DNA from 3 places in the Glaciimonas sp. GNP009 genome. Region 2 is predicted to be linked to each of the others. Evidence: predicted binding sites of a transcription regulator. Region 2 holds the regulator's gene; each other region holds the start of a gene.
The links. Region 2 encodes sigma-54, which starts transcription at its own class of promoters, with help from an activator protein. Its sites were predicted from a motif close to TGGCANGNAANCTGCTTT; they were not measured.

Region 1: a site for sigma-54 is predicted at 2,565-2,582, ahead of ACXX82_RS20105 (pilin). Genes of this name have one in related genera too.
Region 3: a site for sigma-54 is predicted at 3,619-3,636, ahead of ACXX82_RS03630 (PEP-CTERM sorting domain-containing protein). Genes of this name have one in related genera too.

What each region holds. Positions count from the first base shown of each region.
Region 1 is NZ_JBTGUV010000004.1:4,349,637-4,357,504, forward strand. It holds gene ACXX82_RS20090 (RelA/SpoT family protein) at 1-1,068, opposite strand, end outside; gene rpoZ (DNA-directed RNA polymerase subunit omega) at 1,102-1,305, opposite strand; gene gmk (guanylate kinase) at 1,387-2,031, opposite strand; gene ACXX82_RS20105 (pilin) at 2,632-3,189, shown strand; gene thrC (threonine synthase) at 3,543-5,003, shown strand; gene ACXX82_RS20115 (hypothetical protein) at 5,436-5,993, shown strand; gene ACXX82_RS20120 (molybdopterin molybdotransferase MoeA) at 6,334-7,566, shown strand; gene moaD (molybdopterin converting factor subunit 1) at 7,654-7,868, shown strand, end outside.
Region 2 is NZ_JBTGUV010000004.1:1,849,982-1,857,849, forward strand. It holds gene ACXX82_RS09045 (KdsC family phosphatase) at 1-435, shown strand, start outside; gene lptC (LPS export ABC transporter periplasmic protein LptC) at 432-1,034, shown strand; gene lptA (lipopolysaccharide transport periplasmic protein LptA) at 1,108-1,647, shown strand; gene lptB (LPS export ABC transporter ATP-binding protein) at 1,649-2,401, shown strand; gene ACXX82_RS09065 (RNA polymerase factor sigma-54) at 2,428-3,915, shown strand; gene hpf (ribosome hibernation-promoting factor, HPF/YfiA family) at 4,049-4,402, shown strand; gene ACXX82_RS09075 (DUF4197 domain-containing protein) at 4,761-5,459, opposite strand; gene ACXX82_RS09080 (deoxyguanosinetriphosphate triphosphohydrolase) at 5,745-6,926, opposite strand; gene aroKB (bifunctional shikimate kinase/3-dehydroquinate synthase AroKB) at 6,948-7,868, opposite strand, start outside.
Region 3 is NZ_JBTGUV010000004.1:566,471-574,338, reverse strand. It holds gene ACXX82_RS03640 (hypothetical protein) at 1-2,286, shown strand, start outside; gene ACXX82_RS03635 (hypothetical protein) at 2,541-2,891, opposite strand; gene ACXX82_RS03630 (PEP-CTERM sorting domain-containing protein) at 3,733-4,500, shown strand; gene katG (catalase/peroxidase HPI) at 4,699-6,894, opposite strand; gene ACXX82_RS03620 (DUF642 domain-containing protein) at 7,229-7,861, shown strand.

The DNA.
Region 1 (7,868 bases), 2.5 Mb from region 2:
GTAAGGGCCAATCAGCGTTGTGTGCAGCGACTGATAACCGTTGAGTTTAGGGATCGCAATGTAATCCTTGAATTTGCCGGGCATCGGCTTGTACAGCGCGTGCAATGTACCCAGCGCGACGTAGCAATTGGCGAACGTATCAACGACAATCCGGAAACCGTACACGTCTAACACTTGGGAAAATGACAGATGCTTATTCCGCATTTTGCGATAGATGCCGTAAAGCGTTTTTTCGCGGCCATCTATTTGCGTCGGAATACCCGTAGCAAGCAAGGTGGTATTGACCGAATCAAGAATTTTGCTGACAACTTCGCGTCGATTTCCGCGTGCTGCGCGGACTGCTTTCTGTAGCGTGCGGTGGCGCAGCGGGTGTAAATGTGAAAACGACAGTTCTTGCAACTCGCGATAAATATTGTTCAGACCAAGCCGATGCGCAATCGGTACATACACTTCCATCGTCTCGCGCGCGATACGGCGTTTTTTCTCTGGAACCATGACACCGAGCGTGCGCATATTGTGCAGACGATCCGCCAGCTTGATCAGAATTACGCGGACATCCCGCGCCATCGCCAATAACATTTTGCGGAAATTTTCCGCTTGTGCTTCGATTTGGCTTTGAAATTCAATTTTATCGAGTTTGGAAAGACCATCGACCAGACTAGCCACCGGCGCGCCAAAGCGTTCGATCAACTCATCTTTTTTGACGTCCTGGTCTTCCATTACATCGTGCAGAAGTGCAGCCATGATCGCTTGCGCGTCAAGCTTCCAATCGGCGCAAATTTCGGCGACGGCAATTGGATGCGAAATGTAGGGTTCACCTGATTTACGCATCTGCCCCAGATGCATTTCATCTGAAAAGCGATACGCTTCCTTGACCTTCTTTAATTCGGAAGGGCTAAGGTATTCAGCGAGTTTGGTAGTCAGGTGGGTGATCGATGCAACGCCGATTTTGGACATTGGCTGATCAGTGGATGTTTCAGTTGGTGCAGTTTTGACAGCACGAGGCAATACAGCTCGTTTTACAGGAGCGGCTGATGGTAAGGTCGAATCTGGAGGAGTCAGGTTCATACTATTTATACACCAGCCGCAGTACGTGGACGATTAACCCGGCACTTTCTTAAGCATTTCGATACCAACTTTGCCAGCAGCGATTTCACGCAGGGCAATAACAGTTGGCTTGTCTTTCGCATCAACCTTAGGTGTGTGACCTTGTAAAAGCTGACGTGCGCGGTATGTTGCGGAAAGAGTCAATTGAAAACGGTTAGGGATGTGCTTGATGCAATCTTCAATGGTAATGCGGGCCATATGTTCTCCGAAAAAACAGGGTCATTGTCGCTCTTGCATCAACGCCGTTTGAGCGTCGTTGTCGTCAAGATTAACGTGGTGTCAACTTAGGTTGGCATGAATGCCAAGTTGCGCAAATAAGGATGCGTTACGAACTGCTTGTTGCGCGAAGCGACATCGTGTCGCTTTGACAATAGCAGTTAGTTCCGACAAAGCAGTAGCAAATTCTTGGTTGATAATAACATATTCGGACTCAGGCGCATGCGCGATTTCCCCGCCAGCGGCCAGAATTCTGCGGGTTATCACCTGTGGCTCGTCCTGTCCGCGTTTTTTGAGACGATCTTCCAACGCAGCGATGGACGGCGGCAAGATAAAAATACCAACAACGTGGGGAAATTGCTTTTTAACCTGTTGCGCGCCTTGCCAGTCGATTTCTAGCAAAACGTCCGTTCCGGCTTGCATTTGTTCGGCAATCGCCAGGCGGGAAGTGCCGTAATAGTTGCCATGCACTTCGGCCCATTCCAGAAACTCACCTTGCTTATGACGCGCTCGGAAGTCTTCCACTGAAGTGAAATGATATTCTCGTCCGTTTTTCTCTTTAGTGCGTGGCGGTCGGGTCGTATAAGAAATCGACAGCTTAATCGCGGGCTCTTGCGCCAGCAACGCATTTACCAGCGTCGATTTGCCCGCACCAGACGGGGCGACCACCATAAATAAGCTTCCAGACATTGGGTGTTCGTCGGGCATGGCAGCTACGTTCAGGTGTTCGTTCGGCGATAGAGGTAACAGTGGCGGCGTCATAGCGGTCAACTTATTCGTAAAAAAGGGTGGCTTGCCATTGTGCGCAGACGTGAGATCAAAGTGAGATCAAATAAGGCATCAACGCCTGAGTGCATGGCTTGCTGATAGAGCAGCATTGTATCAGTGCAGATGACGTGTTGCAGGGAGGATAGTGTGGAGTGCGCGTTATAAATGTGGCAAAAGCGTAGTAAACCCGTGGATAGTGCGCAAATTTTTCTTTTGAGAAATGTAAAAGCATCTAGCCTGAATGGAATTGATTTTTTGTCCAAGACTTTCTTCCGACGAAAAGCTATGAATGTAATCGCTTGTCAATTTATGTGGCGAATCAGGCAATTACCATCTTTAGGAATGAAAGCACGGGTCAAGTGACGGTTTTGGTCATGTAAAATGATGAAACAGACGAATTTTGTCGATACTTACGTAGTAAAAAACGCGCTTGTCCTTGGCCTTTACTAGGGCGGTTAGCAGAAAAGCAGAGCTGGCACGGTCCATGCTCTATCGTCTGTAGAAGTTCAACTGAATCTAGAGGGAGTTTACTTCATGAATATGTCTATTCGTCGCTTGTCGACTAAAGCACAAAAAGGTTTCACGCTGATTGAGTTGATGATCGTTGTTGCGATTATCGGTATTTTGGCTGCGATTGCATTGCCAGCTTATCAAGATTACATCGTCCGTACACGGGTTACTGAAGGTTTGGCATTGGCCGAAAGTGCCAAGCTCGCCATTGCAACCGAAGGTGCAACATCCGCCGCTGATCTGGTGACCGCAAGGGCAACTTGGAATGCGCAAGCAGGTGCTACTGGTGCGAACAGCAAATACGTTAATTCGGTTCAGATTGCTGCAAATGGAGAGATCACGATTGTTTATAATGCTGCATCAGTGGGTGTGGGTGCGGCAGCGAATACGATTGTATTGGGACCATATGTCCGCACAGCCGCTGCCGGTGCTTCAGTCAAGCTGGCTGCAGCGCAAGCTGCGGGAACGACTGGCGCGCTTGACTGGGGTTGCGCATCTGCGACTCAAGCAACAGCAACAGCTCAAAACATGCTGACTGTTACTGCTGGGACATTGCTGGCTAAATACGCTCCAGCTTCCTGCCGCTAACAGGCTTAGTTGTAACGTAAGTCAAAAAAAGATGCTTCGGCATCTTTTTTACATTTCAGAGCGTAATTTGATCAATAGTCTACTTTCTTTACTTATACGCATCGGCGATGCTCGGATATTGTTGCTCTCTTGGCTATTGGGATGACCAAATTCGGTATCGTAGTGCTATTAATTCTCCTGAGCGGTGATTATAGTTAGCAATTGTCAATTCAAGCGCGATTCAGCGGTGATGCCTAATCGGCAGCTATAATACTGCCCAATCGATGAGGATTTGGTTAAGGGGCTTGTTAATGCGCTTAGCCATCCAATCTCCCTCTGCATTTTTTGCTAGCACATACAACTACATAGACCCTATGCAATACGTTTCCACGCGCGGCCACGCTACGGCACAATCTTTTTCGCACATTTTGCTGGGCGGTCTTGCACCGGACGGTGGGCTATATTTGCCCGCAGAATATCCGCAGGTGAGCGCTGCCGAGCTCAATCATTGGCGCACATTGTCATACGCGGACCTCGCTTTTGAGGTGCTGCGGAAATTTGCGACTGATATTCCGGAAGCGGATTTGAAGGCGTTGACGCATAAAACCTATACCGGTGCGGTCTATCGCAACGGTCGTGCAGGTGAAAATGCTGAAGAAATCACGCCTTTGCGCGTGTTGGAAGAAACCGACGGCTGCAAACTTGTTCTGCAAGCGCTATCCAATGGACCGACGCTGGCGTTCAAGGATATGGCGATGCAGTTGCTGGGTAACCTGTTTGAATACACCTTGGCCAAGGACGATGCGGCGTTGAATATTTTTGGCGCGACGTCGGGTGATACGGGTAGCGCGGCTGAGTACGCAATGCGTGGCAAAAAGGGCATCCGCGTGTTTATGCTGTCACCACATAAAAAGATGAGCGCATTTCAGTCTGCGCAAATGTTTAGCCTGCAAGATCCGAATATTTTTAATATCGCAGTCGAAGGTGTATTCGATGATTGTCAGGATATGGTCAAAGCCGTGTCTAACGATCACGCGTTCAAAGCAGCGCAAAAAATCGGCACCGTTAATTCGATCAACTGGGCACGCGTCGTCGCGCAGGTGGTGTACTACTTCCGTGGTTATTTGAGCGCCACGACCAGCAACGACCAAAAAGTGTCATTCACCGTGCCTTCAGGTAATTTTGGTAATATCTGCGCCGGACATATTGCGCGCATGATGGGGTTGCCAATTGATAAGTTGGTGGCTGCGACCAATGAGAATGATGTGTTGGACGAGTTTTTCCGCACCGGTATTTACCGCGTTCGCAAATCAGCCGAAACGTACCACACCAGCAGCCCGAGCATGGATATCAGCAAAGCGTCGAATTTTGAACGTTTTGTGTATGATTTGCTGGGTCGCGATCATGCGCGTCTGAGTGCGTTGTTTCATAAAGTTGAGACGCAGGGTGGCTTTGATTTGTCGGGCAATCCCGGTAGTGATGGCGATGAGTTCCGTAAAATTGCCGAGTATGGTTTCCAGTCAGGCAAGTCGACGCATCAGGATCGTTTGGATACGATTCGAGATGTTGAGAAGCGGTATGGGATTACTATTGATACGCATACTGCGGATGGCGTGAAAGTCGCACGCGATTACATGACGCCGGGTGTGACGATGATTGTGTTGGAGACTGCGTTGCCAGCGAAATTTAATGAAACGATTCGTGAGGCTTTGGGGCGAGATGCAGAGCGGCCTGATGGGTTTGAGAATATTGAGGCGCTGCCGCAGCGGTTTGATGTGATGGCGGCGGATGTTGGGGTGGTTAAGGGGTATATTGCTGGGCATACGGGGTTGTAAATGAATGTTTGGTTTGGTTTGGTTTGGTTGAGTTTGGGCTTGGGTTTGGACGTCGTTACTTAATACGGTTACTGCTCCGTGGGGGCTTTGTCGGGGGTGGCCCGACCGCCAGTCACTTTTTCTTGCTTGGCTCGGCGCGCCCCGCCAAGAAAACGTAACCAAAAAGAAGGCGACCGCAACTGACGCTGCCCTGCGGGTTCCCAAGCATTTCAGCCGCCAGTCGGGTTGAAAGACCAACTCGCTACGCTCAAACATGTCTTCCAACAATTCCCGACTGACAGCTGAAATACTTGGCAGCGTCCATGACGGAGTACGTCAACGTCAAAAGCCGCAGCCTTGGTGGTAAACGGTTTGTCGTAGTAAGTATTGATAAACGAAGTTGGCTTTGACTCTAATGACATAGTAGTTTTTGACCTGCAGGCGTAGCCACCTTTGACGTTGCAGGCGCAGCCACCTTTGACGTTGTTCTTGAAGTTGCAGGCGCAGCCACCTTTGACGTTGTTCTTGAAGTTGCAGGTGCAGCCACCTTTGACGTTGTTCTTGAAGTTGCAGGCGCAGCCACCTTTGACGTTGTTCTTGAAGTTGCAGGTGCAGCCACCTTTGACGTTGTTCTTGACGTTGCAGGCGCAGCCACCTTTGACGTTGTTCTTGAAGTTGCAGGTGCAGTCACCTTTGACGTTGTTCTTGAAGTTGCAGGCGCAGCCACCTTTGACGTTGTTCTTGAAGTTGCAGGCGCAGCCACCTTTGACGTTGTTCTTGAAGTTGCAGGCGCAGCCACCTTTGACGTTGTTCTTGAAGTTGCAGGCGCAGCCACCTTTGACGTTGTTCTTGACGTTGCAGGCGCAGCCACCTTTGACGTTGTTCTTGACGTTGCAGGCGCAGCCACCTTTGACGTTGTTCTTGAAGTTGCTGTTGAAGTTGACGTACTCCGTCATGGACGCTGCCAAGTATTTCAGCTGTCAGTCGGGAATTGTTGGAAGACATGTTTGAGCGTAGCGAGTTGGTCTTTCAACCCGACTGGCGGCTGAAATGCTTGGGAACCCGCAGGGCAGCGTCAGTTGCGGTCGCCTTCTTTTTGGTTACGTTTTCTTGGCGGGGGGCGCCGAGCCAAGCAAGAAAAAGTAACTGGCTGTCGGGCCACCCCCGACAAGCGTCCACGGAGTAGAAAATTTATTATTTAACGACGACTGAACTGAACCGAACTGAACTGAACTGAACTGAACTGAACTGAACTGAACTGAACTGAACTGAACTGAACTGCATCCGCCCCACCCAATCAACCCAACCTAAAATAAATAATCCAAAAACCAAATTAACGGATCAACACTAGATGCAAAAACCACCAATGCTCACCGTAACGGCTGCACTAGATCTCCTACTAACCGCCGCAAAACCAATAACCGACATAGAGATCACCCCAACGCTATCGGCCAACGGTCGCATCCTGGCAAGTGCACAAACGTCACAACTAAACGTCCCCCCAGCCGACAACACCCAAATGGACGGCTACGCAGTACGCGCAGAAGATTGCGTGAGTGGCGCTGCACGATTGCCAGTATCGCAACGCATCCCGGCAGGACACGTTGGGCAACCGTTACAGCCCGGCACCGCCGCAAGGATATTTACCGGCGCGATGATTCCTGCCGGTGCCAACGCGGTCGTGATGCAGGAAATGTGCACCACAGACGGCGATGCAGTGATAATCAATCACGCACCCAAGTCTGGTGAATGGATACGTCGCGCAGGCGAAGACATTCAGGCTGGCAAAGAAATTCTTCCAATGGGTACACGACTGCAAGCACAACATCTTGGATTAGCGGCATCGGTCGGATTGGCACATTTGCCAGTCTTACGTAAATTACGGGTCGCGGTGTTTTTTACCGGTGACGAATTGGCGATGCCCGGCGAGACGTTAAAAGCCGGTGCAATCTACAATTCAAATCGCTTCGTGTTGCGCGGGCTACTGGAAAATTTGGGATGCGAACTCACCGACTACGGCATAGTTCCCGATTCGCTCGCGGTGACCCGTGACACATTACGTCTGGCTGCAGAAAAGCATGATCTGATTATTACATCTGGCGGCGTATCCGTTGGAGAAGAAGACCACGTTAAACCAGCGGTAGAAGCGGAAGGCCAACTAAATATGTGGCAAATCGCGATGAAACCTGGCAAGCCATTGGCTTTTGGTGAGATCAACCGGATCGGTGACGACCGTGTTGGCACTGCGTTTTTTATGGGTTTGCCTGGTAATCCAGTATCCAGTTTCGTCACATTTTTATTGTTTGTTCGACCTTTCATCTTACGTTTGCAAGGTTGCAATAACGTAGCGCCGGAGACCTACGCGATGCGCGCAGATTTTGCCTGGACAAAGGCTGATCGTCGCCAGGAATTTTTACGCGTAAAATTCAATGCAAGCGGTGGTCTTGATCTATTTCCGCATCAAGGTTCGGGTGTGCTGACGTCGACTGTCTGGGGCGATGGTCTGGTGGATAATCCCGCTGGAGAGACCATTGCCGTTGGCGATGTCGTGCGTTTTTACCCATTTTCGGCGTTACTGCGCTAGAGGAATAACCTTGATTTACCTTTGTTATTTAAATCAACGACCTTGCGTGCAAGCAGGTCACGCTCGATTATCAAGTTGGAAAATGCCATGAAGATTCAATTACGTTTTTTTGCCAGTGTGCGTGAAGCCTTAAACCTGACGCAAGAGACGATCAATGTGCCAGAAGAAACCGTGCATACGGTCGGCGATGTCCGTGTTTATTTACGCGCGCGAGGCGGGGTGTGGGAAGATATTTTGGGAGATGGCAAGGCGTTGCGGATGGCTTACAATCAAATCATGACGACCGCTGATCAGCCGTTGAC
Region 2 (7,868 bases):
AAACGTTTCAATGTACTCGACGGACTCGGCATCAAATTACTCCAACAAGCAGGGATTATCACCGCCATTATCAGTGCGCGCAGCTCAGCCATCGTCAGCCGTCGGGTGAGCGATCTCGGCATTACGCACGTCTATCAAGGCGCGCATAACAAAAATACCGCATTTGCCGCGTTATTGGCCGATACCAACCTTACCCCAGATGTTTGCGGTTTTATTGGCGACGACATCATTGACCTGCCTATTTTGACGCGTACCGGTTTTGCTGTCAGTGTCCCCAATGGTCATCAGGAGGTCAAATCGCGCGTTCACTATGTTACGCAGGCAAACGGCGGGCAAGGCGCTGCGCGTGAAGTCTGTGATTTAATTCTGCGTGCGCAAGGCAAGTACGCCGCCGCTTTGGCACAGTATTTGACCGGCGTCATAGAGGCGGCATGAAAAACCTGCGGTCAACTTTTCGCCTACGCTTCATGCTGCTGCTGACGGTGTGTGTGGCACTCACTCTCGGTAGTTTCTGGATCATGGAAGTGATGCGTAAAAATACAGAGCAATTATTGCCGGGTGCGCCGCGTGTTGCGCCTGATTATTACGTCGAAAATTTTAATTATGTGCAACTCGCACTTAATGGTCAGCCACGCTACAACATCTCAGGTCAACGCCTGACGCACAATCCCGCCGACGATTCATTTGACGTGATTCTTCCCGTCATTCGTAGCCTTGATAAACAACAACCGCCGATGACCTTGCGCTCCAATACTGCCAAAATCGAAGACAACAACAGTAAAGTGAATATGTACGGCAATGTGAACGCAGACCGCTCAGCGACGCCAAAGTCGTCAAAGCTTCATTTGCAGTCCGAGTACCTTCAGCTATTGCCAGATGATGACATTATGACAAGTAACAAGGCGGTCGAAATCACGATCGATCAGTCGAAAATGACCGGTGTTGGTATGTATGCCAATAATGCGACTATGCAATTACGCCTATTAAACAATGTCCGTGGCACCTATCGCGCAACACCGCGGCAGACTAAATAACTCACATGATTACCGGATAATCCTATTGAAGCCATTGTTGCTTTTAGTGCCAGTATCCCCTTTCAGGATTTTTATGAAACGTATTCTATTTTTAACCCTACTCGCGCTGCAACTGACTTGTATTTCAGGTGCCCATGCTGAAAAAGCTGACGCAGATAAACCATCCAACGTAGACGCAGACCAGTTCACGCTGGACGACGTAAAACAAGTAAAGATATTCACCGGCAAGGTGATACTGACCCGCGGCACGCTGATCATGAAAGCCAACAAAGTCGTCGTCACGACGGACCCATCAGGCTATCAATTTGCCACCTTATACGCACCTCCCGGTGGCTTAGCCACGTTTCGCCAAAAGCGCGACGGCGGTCCTGACTTATGGATCGAAGGTGAAGCTGAGCGAATTGAGTACGACGATAAAACTGAAATCGTTAAATTATTTTCGAAAGCGCAAATGCGACGTCTGCAAGGGACCAAAGTCACCGATGTTGTAAACGGCGAATTCATCTCTTACGATAGTCGCGTGGAGTTCTACTCGGTCAGTAACAATGTTTCCGGCAATAGTCAACCTGGCGCGGGCCGCATCAAAGCAGTCATCCAGCCGAAGAGTAAATAAGATGACCTCTACAAATTTAAGCACCTTGATCGTTAAAGGGCTGCAAAAAAGTTATGGCGCGCGCCAAGTAGTCCGCGATGTCTCTTTGAAAGTAAATAACGGCGAGGTCGTCGGCTTGCTTGGTCCTAACGGCGCTGGAAAAACGACTTCTTTCTATATGATCGTCGGTCTGGTGCCATCGGATGGTGGAACAATTGATTTAGATGGCGTTGACATCTCGCGTTTACCGATTCATCAACGCGCGGTGCTTGGCCTGTCTTATCTGCCGCAAGAGGCCTCTGTTTTTCGCAAGCTAACGGTCGAAGACAATATTCGTGCGGTACTTGAATTACAGCGGCCAAACGGCAAAGCACTGACCAAAGATGAAATCTCGGACAAACTCGATTCACTGCTACAAGAATTGCAAATTGAGAAATTGCGGGAAAATCAGGCATTATCTTTGTCCGGTGGAGAGCGACGACGAGTTGAAATCGCCCGTGCTTTAGCCACCAATCCGCGCTTCGTGCTTCTTGATGAGCCGTTCGCCGGTATTGATCCTATCGCCGTTATCGAAATTCAACGTATCGTCAGGTTCCTTAAAGAGCGCGGCATCGGTGTCTTGATCACCGACCATAATGTGCGCGAAACGCTCGGCATTTGTGACCGGGCATACATCATCAACCAAGGTAGCGTGCTAGCCAGCGGCAGTCCAGACGACATCATCGCCAACGAATCAGTGCGACGAGTTTATCTGGGTGAACATTTCCGCATGTAACGGATTCAACGGATTCCCTAGCGCCCATGAAACAATCTCTCCAACTCCGTACCTCGCAGCATCTGGCGCTAACCCCGCAATTGCAGCAATCGATTCGATTGTTGCAATTGTCTACGTTGGAGTTACATCAGGAACTTGAACATATCCTTTCGGATAACCCGTTACTGGAACGCCTCGACGATCCCCTGGACAATTCAGTGCGATTACTCGCCGACGGGGCGATCAGTACCAGTGCCTCAACAATGGATGCGCCACCAGGTGACAGTGAAGTAAGCAGCTCGCCAACTGAGCCTGAGGGCGGTGGTGAAGCGCCCGAGTCTGGCGAAAACAATCAAGAGAACGGCAATACTGACAGCGAATGGAGCTTTGACGACGTTTCCCGAACCTCCAAAGCCCCAGATGATGAGGATTCACGACCACAATTAGAAGCCTGCGAATCGACGTTGCGCGAACATTTGCTCAAACAAATGCGTGAAGCTGTTGATCAGCAACGCGACCGTGCATTGATCGAGTTGATCATTGATGCGCTTGATGAAAACGGCTACCTGGAGGAATCACTAGACGATATTTTTGCACGTCTTCCAGAGCAACTTGATATCGAGATAGAAGAATTGTCGATGGCCTTGAAGATGGTCCAAAGCTTCGACCCAACTGGTGTCGGAGCACGCAACGCGTCAGAATGCCTCGCATTGCAAATCAAAGCATTTCCCAAAGTAGCGTTCGTCACACGCCGACTGGCACTAACAATCGTTGAAGGTTATCTGACCTTATTTGCCCAGCGCGATTTTAATAAAATCAAAAAAGCGCTGGAGTGTGATGATGAAGATTTGCGCGAGGCACAAATTATTATCAAAAAATGTAATCCTCATCCCGGCGCGACCTTTGCTGGCGGTGCGTCAGATTATGTCGTACCAGATGTAATTGTCAGAAAAACAAAAAATGGTTGGCAGGTAATGCTCAACAATGACGTTATGCCAAGGCTTCGAGTTAATGCTCTTTATGCCAACATTCTCAAGCAGGGCAAGAGCGAGGGATCACTTAACTCGCAGCTACAGGAGGCAAAGTGGCTGATCAAAAATATGCGTCAGCGCTTCGATACCATACTGCGTGTAGCGCAGGCAATTGTTGAGCGTCAACGGAATTTTTTCTCACATGGGGCGGTTGCTATGCGACCTCTTGTGTTGCGCGAAATAGCTGATACACTAGGATTACACGAGAGTACTATCTCACGTGTAACTACTCAGAAATACATGCTCACCCCACACGGGATGTTCGAATTAAAGTATTTCTTTGGCAGCCATGTTGCTACAGAGGCAGGTGGAGAGGCTTCCTCAACGGCGATACGGGCGTTAATCAAACAACTGATAGGAGCGGAAGATTCTAAAAGTCCTTTCTCTGACAGCAAGATTGCCGACATGCTCGCGGAACAAGGTATGGTAGTGGCCCGTCGCACCGTCGCAAAATATCGCGAAGCTTTACGAATTCCGCCGGTCAATTTGCGTAAATCTTTATAGCTGTTTGCTTGTTTGCACAAACGTCGCTGTGTTCTGACTGATTGATTTATGGTTGATGAATAAATTGGTGATTCAACACTGAATTAATCGTCCCGGTCCGAACCGCCAACGACACACTTGATAGGAGCGCTGTATGAATTTCACAATTAGTGGGCATCACCTCGACGTAACTCCCGCCATTCGCGAACACGTGCTAAGCAAATTGGAGCGTATCAAGCGCCACTTCGATCAGGTCATAGATATTAGTGTGATCCTGACGGTAGACAAAATCACAGAGAAAGAAAAGCGTCAAAAAGCCGAAATTAATCTGCGCGTTAAAGGCAAAGACCTGCATGCCGAGAGCATTGCGCATGACCTTTACGCCGCCATCGATTTGTTAATCGACAAACTCGATCGACAAGTGATTAAATATAAGGACAAATTGCAGAATCATCAACATTCGGCAATCAAGCATCTACCTGAGGATTTGCCCATCGCAGCAACGTGATGGACGGGGTTCTCTAATGCGGTCAACGTAAGTATTGCTCAATAAATAAATTGAAAAATACTATACTGACAAATGAGCAAGGGCGCAGTTAATGCGCCCTTTGTCATTTTAAAATTATATTACTTACACACGCCCTGCCCGAATATGTTCGTAACACTTTGCATCGTTTAGCAGTGTTCGGAGGCATCGCCGAATGTCTCGAACGCAACCGGGTACACCTCAAACAGCGGCCAAAACAAATAACTAAGCAAGAAGCTTTATAACGTCACTCTCAAAAGAGTTTTCATAAAGTCGCCAGACCCGTAACTTTCCCAATTCGGTCCACATCAAAAATACCATGACGATGGTATGCCGCAGCCTATTGCTTTAATGCGCCAAAAACTTTTCCGATAATTGCACTGCCAGCACCGATCGGATCACGTCGAATCGCTTTTTCCTCTTCCCCTATCATGTAAAACAAGCCATCCAAGGTGCGCTGCGTGACATAGCCTTCAACAGTCGCCGCCTGACCTGGCACAAGACCCGTTTTACTGACCAATCCCATCGTCGAATTGTATTGTGTGGATACACCGTTACGGTCGGTGATTTTCTTTACTATCGGGAGAAATTTTTCTCCTAACGGGGTGGCAGTTTTCTCTCTGAAAAAATCGGTTACCGATGTGTCGCCGCCACTCAGAATATTCTTCGCATCCGTGACCGACATGGATTTCACCGCATTCAGGAGCAACGGCTTCGCCAATGGCACGGCAGACTCTGCGGCATGATTCATCGACACGACCAGATCATCCAGTTGTTGGCCCTTCCCTGTCATTTTAAGCAGCGGTCGTGCTTTCTCTAGCATCCCTGGCAATCCGATTTTTACTTTATCGTTATTTAAAAATCCGTTTTCGACGCCCAGCTTGGCAACTGCAACGTCCGCGCCTTTATTGAGCGCCGCCTTCAGTCCTGAGTTGGCATCCTGATTGCTCAAATCCGCCAAAGAAAATGCCATCGCGGCGGTAGAGACTAAAGAGATCACCAGACCTAAACGTAATGCCGGTTGAAAGATAAATTTCATGTAAAGTCCCTTTTATAAAGACGAAAAAGCAAACAAAAACACGCGCAAAAATATATAAGAAACATCAGCTGATCACTTCGCCGATCATCCTGTCAATGCAGCCATTGATCCAACTCAATAAAAACAGCGGTGCATTTTTATGTTCGTATGAGAATAACGCGACGACATGTATTGACAGAAAGTACGATAAGACGTTCAGATATAAAAACGTATATTGCTATGTATCATCGCATTGATATCTGCTGCGCCATCACGCAATGACGTAACGCGATTCAACAAAGGAGATTATAAATGTCCATCATCGACCAGAAACAACCGGCGATGTTCACGTATTGCATAACGATCGGTCATCCCCGCGATGTAATCGGCGACTTGACGCGCTTGCAATTGGACACTATCAACCTGTGGATCAGGGAGCCCTGGCTGCGTAACAGCTTGTATTAACTGATAATCCGGCGGCAGCAAAGCCGGTTCATTAACAAAGCAGTCAAATAACTCCACCACAATCCGCCTGGCCTTGCTGGTCATCCGATTGACTAGATAATGGCGATAAAGATTTTCACGCAAGAACTGTTTCAGTGCAATGGCCTCACGCGCCATTGGGTCCGAGAAAGCAATCAGTGGCGCCGCATCCCGCACGTCATCGACCGTCTGCGGTGCAGCAGCTTTAATGCGTTCACGCGATGTATTGATTAAATCGTTGATCAAGGCATTAATCATGCGGCGCACAGTTTCGTTGATCGCACGGCGTCCACGTAGTCCGGGAAAAGTCGTTTCGACCTCGCGATTATGACGTGCAAAAAAATCAATTTGCATCATCTGGTCAAGTGTCAGCAGTCCCGACCTTAAGCCGTCGTCAATATCGTGATTGTTATAGGCAATTTCATCCGCAAGATTGGCAACCTGCGCTTCCAGGCTGGGCTGTTTGCGCTGGAGGAAGCGATGACCAATATCGCCCAATCTTTTGGCGTTAGCCACTGAACAGTGCTTCAAAATACCTTCGCGCGTTTCAAACATCAAATTCAAACCGTCGAATGCGCCGTATCGTTGCTCCAGTTTGTCGACCAGTCGCAGACTTTGCAGGTTGTGCTCGAAGCCACCGAAGTTATTCATACAGGCGTTTAGGGCATCTTGTCCAGCATGCCCAAAAGGCGTGTGACCAAGATCGTGCGCTAACGAAATCGCCTCCACCAGATCTTCGTTCAGTTGCAGATTTCTGGCGATAGAGCGGGCGATTTGAGCAACCTCAATACTATGCGTCAGCCGGGTACGAAATAGATCACCTTCGTGATTAACGAATACCTGCGTTTTATATTCTAGCCGACGAAAGGCTGTGCAATGGACAATGCGGTCACGATCACGTTGAAACTCAGTGCGGGTGTTGGGCGCAATTTCGTCAAACAAGCGTCCCCGTGATGTCGCTGAATGTGCAGCATACGGTGCAAGAGACGCTTCTTGATTTGTCATGGGACGGCGCTAAGCGGGTTATTAAGCGATGGATTTAGGGGGATTAACGGACGGATTAATTGATGGGTTAACGGGCACAGTCGATAATTGTTGTATCGTCGCCAATAGTGGTTCCTGTGGCACCGTGCTAACCAATGATCCACCCAGTTGATTCATTAAAATGAATTTGATTTGACCATCTTCGTTTTTCTTATCGACCTGCATCAACTCAAGCCAGCGCCCTGCACCAAGATTCGGCGCGGCAGTTGGTAAGCCCGCCGCCCGCACTAACGCGCTCACGCGATCACGTGCAACGGCATCGATATAACCCAGACGGTGTGATAATTCAGCCGCCATGATCATGCCACAGCCGACCGCTTCGCCATGCAACCATACGCCATAACCCAGACCGGATTCGATAGCGTGACCAAAAGTATGTCCAAAATTCAAAATCGCTCGCAAACCACCTTCGCGCTCATCCTGTCGTACCACATCAGCTTTGATTTCGCATGAGCGCTGGATAGCGTAAGCCAGCGCTGCGCTATCGCGCGCCATCAATTTGCCAATATTCGCCTCGAGCCAATCGAAAAATGCGGCGTCAATTACCGCGCCGTATTTAATAACTTCCGCCAAACCGGCAGATAATTCGCGCTTCGGCAATGTTTGCAGTGTTGTGATATCCGCAAGTACTGCCTGAGGTTGGTAAAAAGCACCGATCATATTCTTGCCAAGCGGATGATTTATGCCGGTTTTGCCACCAACGGATGAATCAACCTGCGCCAGCAAAGTAGTAGGAATTTGCACAAACGGCACGCCACGCATATAAGCTGACGCCGCATAGCCAGTCAGATCCCCAATAACGCCACCGCCCAGTGCAACCAATGTTGTCTTACGATCACACTTTTCACTCAATAAGCGATCGAAAATCACCATCAGATTGGTCCAGTTTTTCTCTTCTTCACC
Region 3 (7,868 bases), 1.3 Mb from region 2:
TGGAATGAATCGGAAGAAAAATTGGAATTGCAGACTGAGCAATGGCTTCAGGGATATGGACATTTGATCGATGAAGATCCACAAATTTTGTGGATGTTCATAAAAAACTTTCCAAAACGCGTATCTTCGGCAGGCATAGCTGAGATGCTGTATGACAACAAACGTCTCAACGGGGTACGCAAAGTTGAGTATCAGAGTTTTTTTGATCATACGCCGGAGCAGGTAGAGCGCGGTGTCTACAGCATAGGAGACCGCGAGTATATACAGCTTAAAGGCGAATTCTATTTGCTGGAGAAGGAAATCAAAGCCGACGGGGAGCGTCGTATTATGGGAGAAGGTATTCCAAAAGACTTACGCCTTGATATGAAATATGACGGCGTTAACTGGCACGTAACAAATAATCATTTGATTACCCCTGTCACCAGTCTTCCTGAGACTATTGTCTCTTTTAACGAAGCCTTGGAACAAGGATTCAACTTACCAGAAGGTTGGTCAACATCGACGATGTACATTGATAACTCTAACCCTGATCAATTTGTCCTCAGCTTTCAGGATAAGAGCGGTAAGACCCAATATCGTTATGGCCCAGACAGAAAAAATGCATTCGAAGAACTTTCTGCTGGTGAATTTGAAGAAAAACAATGCAGGGCGAGGCGAGCGCCACCCGAAGGTCCCAAAGCAAGTTGCAGTGCGCTAAACTTTAATATCGCCCCCCTACCGCGAGAGTCCGCGCGTACAAAGGCAATAAACCAGCTTGTTGCAATGGATGTTGAAACGCGTCCTTATTATGAGCGTCCGTTACTGCGACTGGAAATGAGTCGCGACGTTGAAAAAATTCGAAAATTGTTTCACAATAATCCGCACATTACACAACTTTTTTTCATTTTAACCACGAGAATGAATAAAGGGGAAAAATTAATGTCGCCGAGGGTAATCAACGAAATGAAGACGTTTAAATGGGGAGGTGATGGCATACCAAAAGATCGGTTACTAAGCCTAACGAATTTTTGGGACGAAATGAAGTTACGGCTCGCACGTGAGCCCAATGATGATTTTGGAGGGCAGGCCGCGGTGTTGCAAGATATCTGTGAGTCGAGCCTAAGACTTTGCAATAACCAGCGGACCTTTAGTGAACTGAAAGATATTTACAACACAAAAGTAAACACGTTGAATCAGTTAAGTGACGAATACGAAATCAATTATGTCAAACCGCAACAAAGAATCACAACGCGCTTATGGAAAAGGGTATTTGGTCCTCCTTTAACCTCAGAGGTTACCAGGGCTGCGGGCTGGACATTCGAGATACGCGCGAAAGGTTTGTCCGAAATACGTCATACTTTTGGACCATACTTTGCCGATGATATTAGCGCCGCATATGCCAACAGCCATGAACTTACGGGACAGTTGCTGGACTGGTCAAAGATTGCGCCTGAATCATTTTGGGAGCAAGTTGCTGCGTATTTTCACGTTGCCCCGGAAAAGATAACGTCAGGGTACAAAGATGAAATCATACGAATACTCTCAAAATTTAAGGGTTACGCTGCCCCAGTGCGTATCGATAAATTACGCATTATCTCGCCGTTGGTCAGCCCAGAGGGAATACGGTATCGATATAACATGCAAAAACACATAGAAGGCATTCCTCAAGAAACGGCACTCTTTGCCGACGAGGTTTTAGCCTACACGCACGAAAATGGCCTGAAACGGGGTGAGCTTTATCTAACGACTACAACATTTTTATCACCAATCAATCACCCCACTGCCTTACAGGAAACCTTACAACATGAGATATCACATTTAGCAATACCCGACGGTAAACAGGAAATTTATCTAACTGGCGACAGATCAAAATATGGGTACTGCTCAGAAAACGGGCTACGTCGGCAAGCAGACGTGTTACTCAGTTCGCCGGCCGCATTTCTGAGATATGTGAAAGGACTATCTCACGCAAAAAGGAGTTTTCTGAGGCATTTCCAGAAAGTATTGCCATCCAGCTTCAGTCAGTATTTACCTGAGGGTGTCAATACGCATATTAGTCATGAACGCTTTAGGGGCTTTATAAAAAAAGTGTTCGAAGGGCCAGCTGATGAAAAAATTAAAGCATTCATGATGCCAGATCTATTTGTCGCATGGCTTCAGCATATGTCAAAAGCTTTACCCAAAACAGGTGCTGAACAAGCAGAATTGAGACATAAGCGCGACGCTTCACCTGACGATATGAATGCTCGAGTCACAAAACTTCTGGTACGTGAATTGTTTGAAACTAGTAGCGATACCACACCCTAAACAACAAGTTTAATATTCTGAGATATATCGCTTGGGTTTAACCCACGAGGTCACCGCAGAATTATTTGACGGCTGCGCAAAAGGGCGGCGACATTGCTGACCTTTTGTTTGTGTACAGAATGATTTCTGAAGCTCAGACTAACTTGATCTGGCTGTGCTGGACGCGCAGGCACCCCACGGCCTAAACGTCAGCGCCATCGCGTGATGGCCAGTAAATAAAACGCCCCGATCACAACTATGATCGGAGCGTCAAATCAAGAAGCTAAGGGAGAGCCTGATGCCGCTGGCACGTTAGCACGATCGCTCATTCCATCAATCCGACGCGCAGCCATCTCCGTGAGCATCTGCGATGACATCAACGCGAGCCGCAACAAGCGCTCCGTGGCAATGATATCGAGCGTCGGTGCCGTATCGGTATCTCTATCCGAATTGCTTGAATGCGCCAAATCAATACAGGTCGAGATACCTTCGCAGACGTCCACCTTCATGGCAAAAAACTGCGCGTGCGGATTTGTTTGATGGTGAGAAGGCAGCCATGAAAATGGCTTGTGATAAGCCTCCGGAAATTCCGCTTCGTCGGATGGCGTGATTGGCGGCTTGCTCATGATTGTGCCGCCGTGACGAATTGCGGGTGGGCGAGGTTAGACGTGGTGGTGCGAGACATTGCGGACTCCTTGGATAGGATGAAACCGCGCCCCGCTGCTAAACGGGGTGGGCGGCAAATGGCAGGGTTAGCAGACCAGTATCCAAAGCAACCGGCAGGCCGAAGCCTCCCCACCATTGCCCCCCAAAAAGGCGCAACAAAGGTGAGTGCACAAAAAAACGGCAGTGCGCCGTTTTTTTGTGCACTTTGGATAAGTCAGGCTGCTAAACCCGTTCCCTTTTTTGTAGGGACGAAAACAGTATAGAGCATTGGTGTGATTTTGCGAAGATTTGATTGTTTGGCGGCAGGGCGGTACGTTGATCGACTTATTTATCCAATGGCGTCTTTATAAGGCCTGACAATTTCGGTAAAGCTTTGGCTGCGATGTCTTATATTTTGATGGCATGACTTTAATCAATCCTGTGTTTATCTCGCAAAAATGACGACGTGTTGTATTTGGATTCGTCTTAGTTGCGCGTCATCGACAGTTCTGGTGATTAAAGACATTGATATATTGATCAATCACTTAGCGGGGAAGGGCGTGCAGGGCGCTACGAACAACGTGTCGGAATTTTTTACATTCGGCGTCAGGCTTGTCCAGACATCTCAATCGCGCTGATGTAGAGGTTATAGATAAGTAGATGATTCTTAAAGAGAATCACCCAAAAAACGCTCCGTACTCAGAGTTTTGGCATAGTTCTTCCTATTTTTCTGAATATCGGCATGTGAAGCCAATATCCTCGTTGAATAAGATAAGACGTGGATTTATTCGGAGTTGAGTTTATATTTTGAGGGAATGAAAAGTGAAAATTTTTTTGAAAAGAACGCTTGAAGTACTCGGAGCTGCGGCGTTAATGAGTGTCCTGCTAGTTGGCACTGCCAGCGCATCCGTTATTGGATATCGCTCGGGTGTTGGTGGTTTTGGTGGCCTCGGTGGTGGTTCGGGCTTTGACGCCCTTTTTGCAGCAGCTGGTGACACGGTTGCTTTAACAGATTTCAACAGTGCAAGCGCTGTGAGTTCTGCGACTGGGCTATGGATGAATGGCGGTACAAATGTTTTAAATGGCACGGAACAAAGCAACCTGCTCAGTTTTTTGAACTCTGGTGGGCGTGCCGTGTATGTGACTGATCGTTCTGATTCTGGGCCGTGGTCAGTGTCGACAGCCTCCATTCTGGGATTATTTGGCGCTGCAGATATCCATACCGGCGGTGATAACGGAACTTATGCAACTATAGGGAGCAACGCATTGGTGGCCGGTGTCACAAATATAAAGTTCAATACCTGGTCAGCTGTCGATCCAACGAAAGCGAGCCCGACGTTGCTAACGGCAAATGGTATGGCGGCCGTTTATAACGTTGGCCTTGGACAGCTTCTGTTCATTGGTGATACTAACTGGCAGAATGGTTCTATTGGTGCAGACGGTACTAGCGGCGCAGACGATGCAGCGTTCGCTAACAATATAGTTTCGTGGCTTGGCACTGAAAGAACCGCTGTTCCCGAGCCAGGCTCGATCGCACTTTTTGGTGTTGCGTTAGCAGGTTTAGTATTTGTCCGTCGTCGTAAAGTATAGTCGATTGCAATTTGCAATTTAGATGAAAGGATTCAGCACAACCGGTTGAGTCCTTTTACTCTTCTTTCAGCGACAGTCGGTATAATTTTCTGTTCCCACCGCACAAAAAAAGCCCCGAATTTCGGGGCTTTTTAATCATAGCTGCATAGCCAACTATCGCGCGATTAGTCAGTGAAATCGCAGGACTTTTATCTGCAATCAAGCAAGATCGTAACGATCCAGGTTCATCACCTTAGTCCAGGCTGCAACAAAGTCATGCACCATTGCTTGCTGCGCGTCGCTGCTGGCATACACTTCGGCGATAGCGCGCAGTTGGGAGTTGGAGCCGAACACGAGATCAGCCACCGTACCTGTCCATTTGGGTTCGCCTGTTGCCCGATCAAGCCCTTCCAATACGCCTTCAGACGTAGTTGACTTCTGCCACTTCGTGCTCATGTCGAGCAAGTTCACGAAGAAATCATTGGTCAATGTTTCGGACTGTTTGGTCAACACCCCGTGCTTGGTTTGTCCGAAGTTTGTATTCAACGCGCGCATGCCACCGATCAGTACTGTCATCTCGGGAGCACTGAGCGTCATCAAGTTAGCCCGATCCACCAGTAGTTCAGCCGCTGATCCTTCAAGTCCCTTGCGGAGGTAGTTGCGAAACCCATCTGCTACTGGTTCCAGTGGCGCGAATGAGTGCGCATCGGTCTGCTCTTGTGAAGCATCTGTGCGCCCTGGCGAGAAGGGAACCGTGATGTCGTGGCCGCCCTTTTTTGCCGCTGCCTCAACGGCAGCGCTGCCGCCCAAAACGATTAAATCCGCGAGAGAAATCTTTTTGCCGCCCGATTGCGCGCCATTGAAATTCTTCTGGATTACTTCCAGGGCCTGAAGCACCTTGGCCAATTCAACCGGTTGATTCACCTCCCAGTCCTTCTGCGGCGCAAGGCGAATGCGCGCACCGTTGGCACCGCCGCGCTTGTCACTTCCGCGGAACGTTGCCGCCGACGCCCAGGCAGTCGTGACCAGTTGAGAGATGGACAGTCCTGATGCGAGGACGGCAGCTTTCAGTGCCGCAATGTCCTGCTCACCGACCAATTCATGATCGACTGACGGAAGCGGGTCTTGCCACAGCAACTGTCCCTTCGGAACAAGCGCACCAAGGTAACGCGCGACCGGGCCCATATCGCGATGGGTCAGCTTGTACCAGGCCTTGGCAAACACTTCTGCGAATTCTTGTGGATTCTGGTGAAAGCGGCGAGAAATCTTTTCATAGGCAGGGTCGATCCGCAACGAGAGGTCGGTGGTCAACATAAATGGCGCATTCCGCTTCGTTGAATCGTGGGCATCCGGTACAGTCCCGGCTCCCGCACCATTCTTGGGAGTCCACTGGTGGGCACCGGCGGGGCTCTTGGTCAGCTCCCATTCATAACCGAACAGAGTGTCAAAGTAGCTGTTGTCCCACGTAGTTGGTGTGGCAGTCCATGCGCCTTCGAGACCGCTGGTGAACGTGTCGACGCCTTTGCCGCTACCGAAGGAATTTTTCCAGCCTAAGCCTTGCTCTTCGATTTCGGCGCCTTCGGGTTCGCGGCCGACGTGGTCCTCTGACGCTGCGCCATGGCATTTGCCGAAGGTGTGACCGCCCGCGCAGAGCGCGACTGTTTCTTCGTCATTCATGGCCATGCGGGCGAATGTTTCGCGGATATCGCGTGCGGCCAAGAGTGGGTCGGGGTTGCCATTTGGCCCTTGCGGGTTGACGTAAATCAGGCCCATCTGCACCGCACCAAGAGGCTGTTCGAGTTCGCGGTCGCCGCTATAACGTTTGTCGCCAAGCCACGTATCTTCAGAACCCCAATTAATGTCTTCTTGTGGTTCCCATACGTCCTCGCGCCCACCGGCGAAACCGAAGGTCTTGAATCCCATCGACTCCATGGCGACATTTCCCGTGAGAACTATCAGGTCGGCCCATGAGATTTTTTTGCCATACTTTTGCTTGATCGGCCACAGCAAACGTCGTGCTTTGTCGAGGCTGGCGTTATCCGGCCAACTATTGAGGGGCGCAAATCGCTGCGTGCCAAAGCCAGAGCCGCCACGACCATCGGCGATGCGGTATGTGCCTGCGCTGTGCCACGCCATACGGACAAAGAGCGGTCCGTAGTGACCGTAATCCGCAGGCCACCAGTCTTGTGAGTCTGTCATCAACGCATGCAGGTCGTTGACCACCGCCTTCAGGTCGAGACTTTTGAATTCCTCAGCGTAATTGAACGCCTTGCCCATCGGGTCGGAGACGGGCGAATTGTGATGCAGAGTCTTGAGGTTCAGTTGATTTGGCCACCAGTCAGCGTTTGTTCTAGCGCCAGCCATTGGGGATTTGCTGGGACCGCTCGTGAAAGGGCATTGTGGTTCAGTTGACAAGGTTTTCTCCTGAGTTTATTAGCAGTTTGGTACCTGAGGGAGTGTAGACCGTTGATCCCAATTTACATACGTAATATTTTCAATCGGATCGATAGGTAAAGCCGACGGACGAAAGCTGCCGTTAAAGATTCATTGGTCGTTGGGATCAAGAAGCCGTTCGTCAATAGTCTCTCGCTATTTGTCGACTTTTTTTACAGTTATGTTTATAAAAAATTAGTTTGCCTTGTAACACATTGTTTTTTATAGCTAAAAGTTCTTGGCACGAAAAATGCCTAATAGCCGTCGAAGCACCATGAGCAATTACATGACGATTTATATTTTTTAGAGGAATGCGATGAAAACGGGTCTTTTGATAAAAATTTCTGCGCTGGTGCTACTTGCAGCAGCAGGAAGTGCGAACGCTACGGCACAACTGGTTACTAACGGCGGTTTCGAAAATGGGCAATCTGGTTGGAATTTCAATGGAAATGTAAAGGTAACCTCTGGGAATGTTTATGCGCAGTATGGCTGGACCGATGCTAACTATCCTAACGGAAACGTCGCTTTATTTGGTGCCGGCGATATGGCTGGCGGGTCGATCAAACAAGATCTCATTACGGTAGCTGGACAAACGTATGCGCTAAGTTTTGATTATGGAGCAATCACTGGAGGTGGGAGACCTCAAAATTTGAACGTAAGCGTAAATGATATATCGGGACCATCGATCTTCACTTCGCAATACACCGCATATGGTACTGGAAGCCTCGCGCAGTTAATGACCGCGTACGCATTTGACTTCACAGCAATCTCAAACGAAACGGTTATCAATTTCGCTGATGCAAATATTGCGAACGGCAATTCCATTGACGCTACGCTAGATAATGTTTCAGTGACGCCAACTGCTGTGCCGGAACCAGAAACCTATCCGCTATTGCTGACCGGTTTGGTACTGATGGGATTAACTTTGCGTACGCGTCAACGCAAGTAAATAGGTT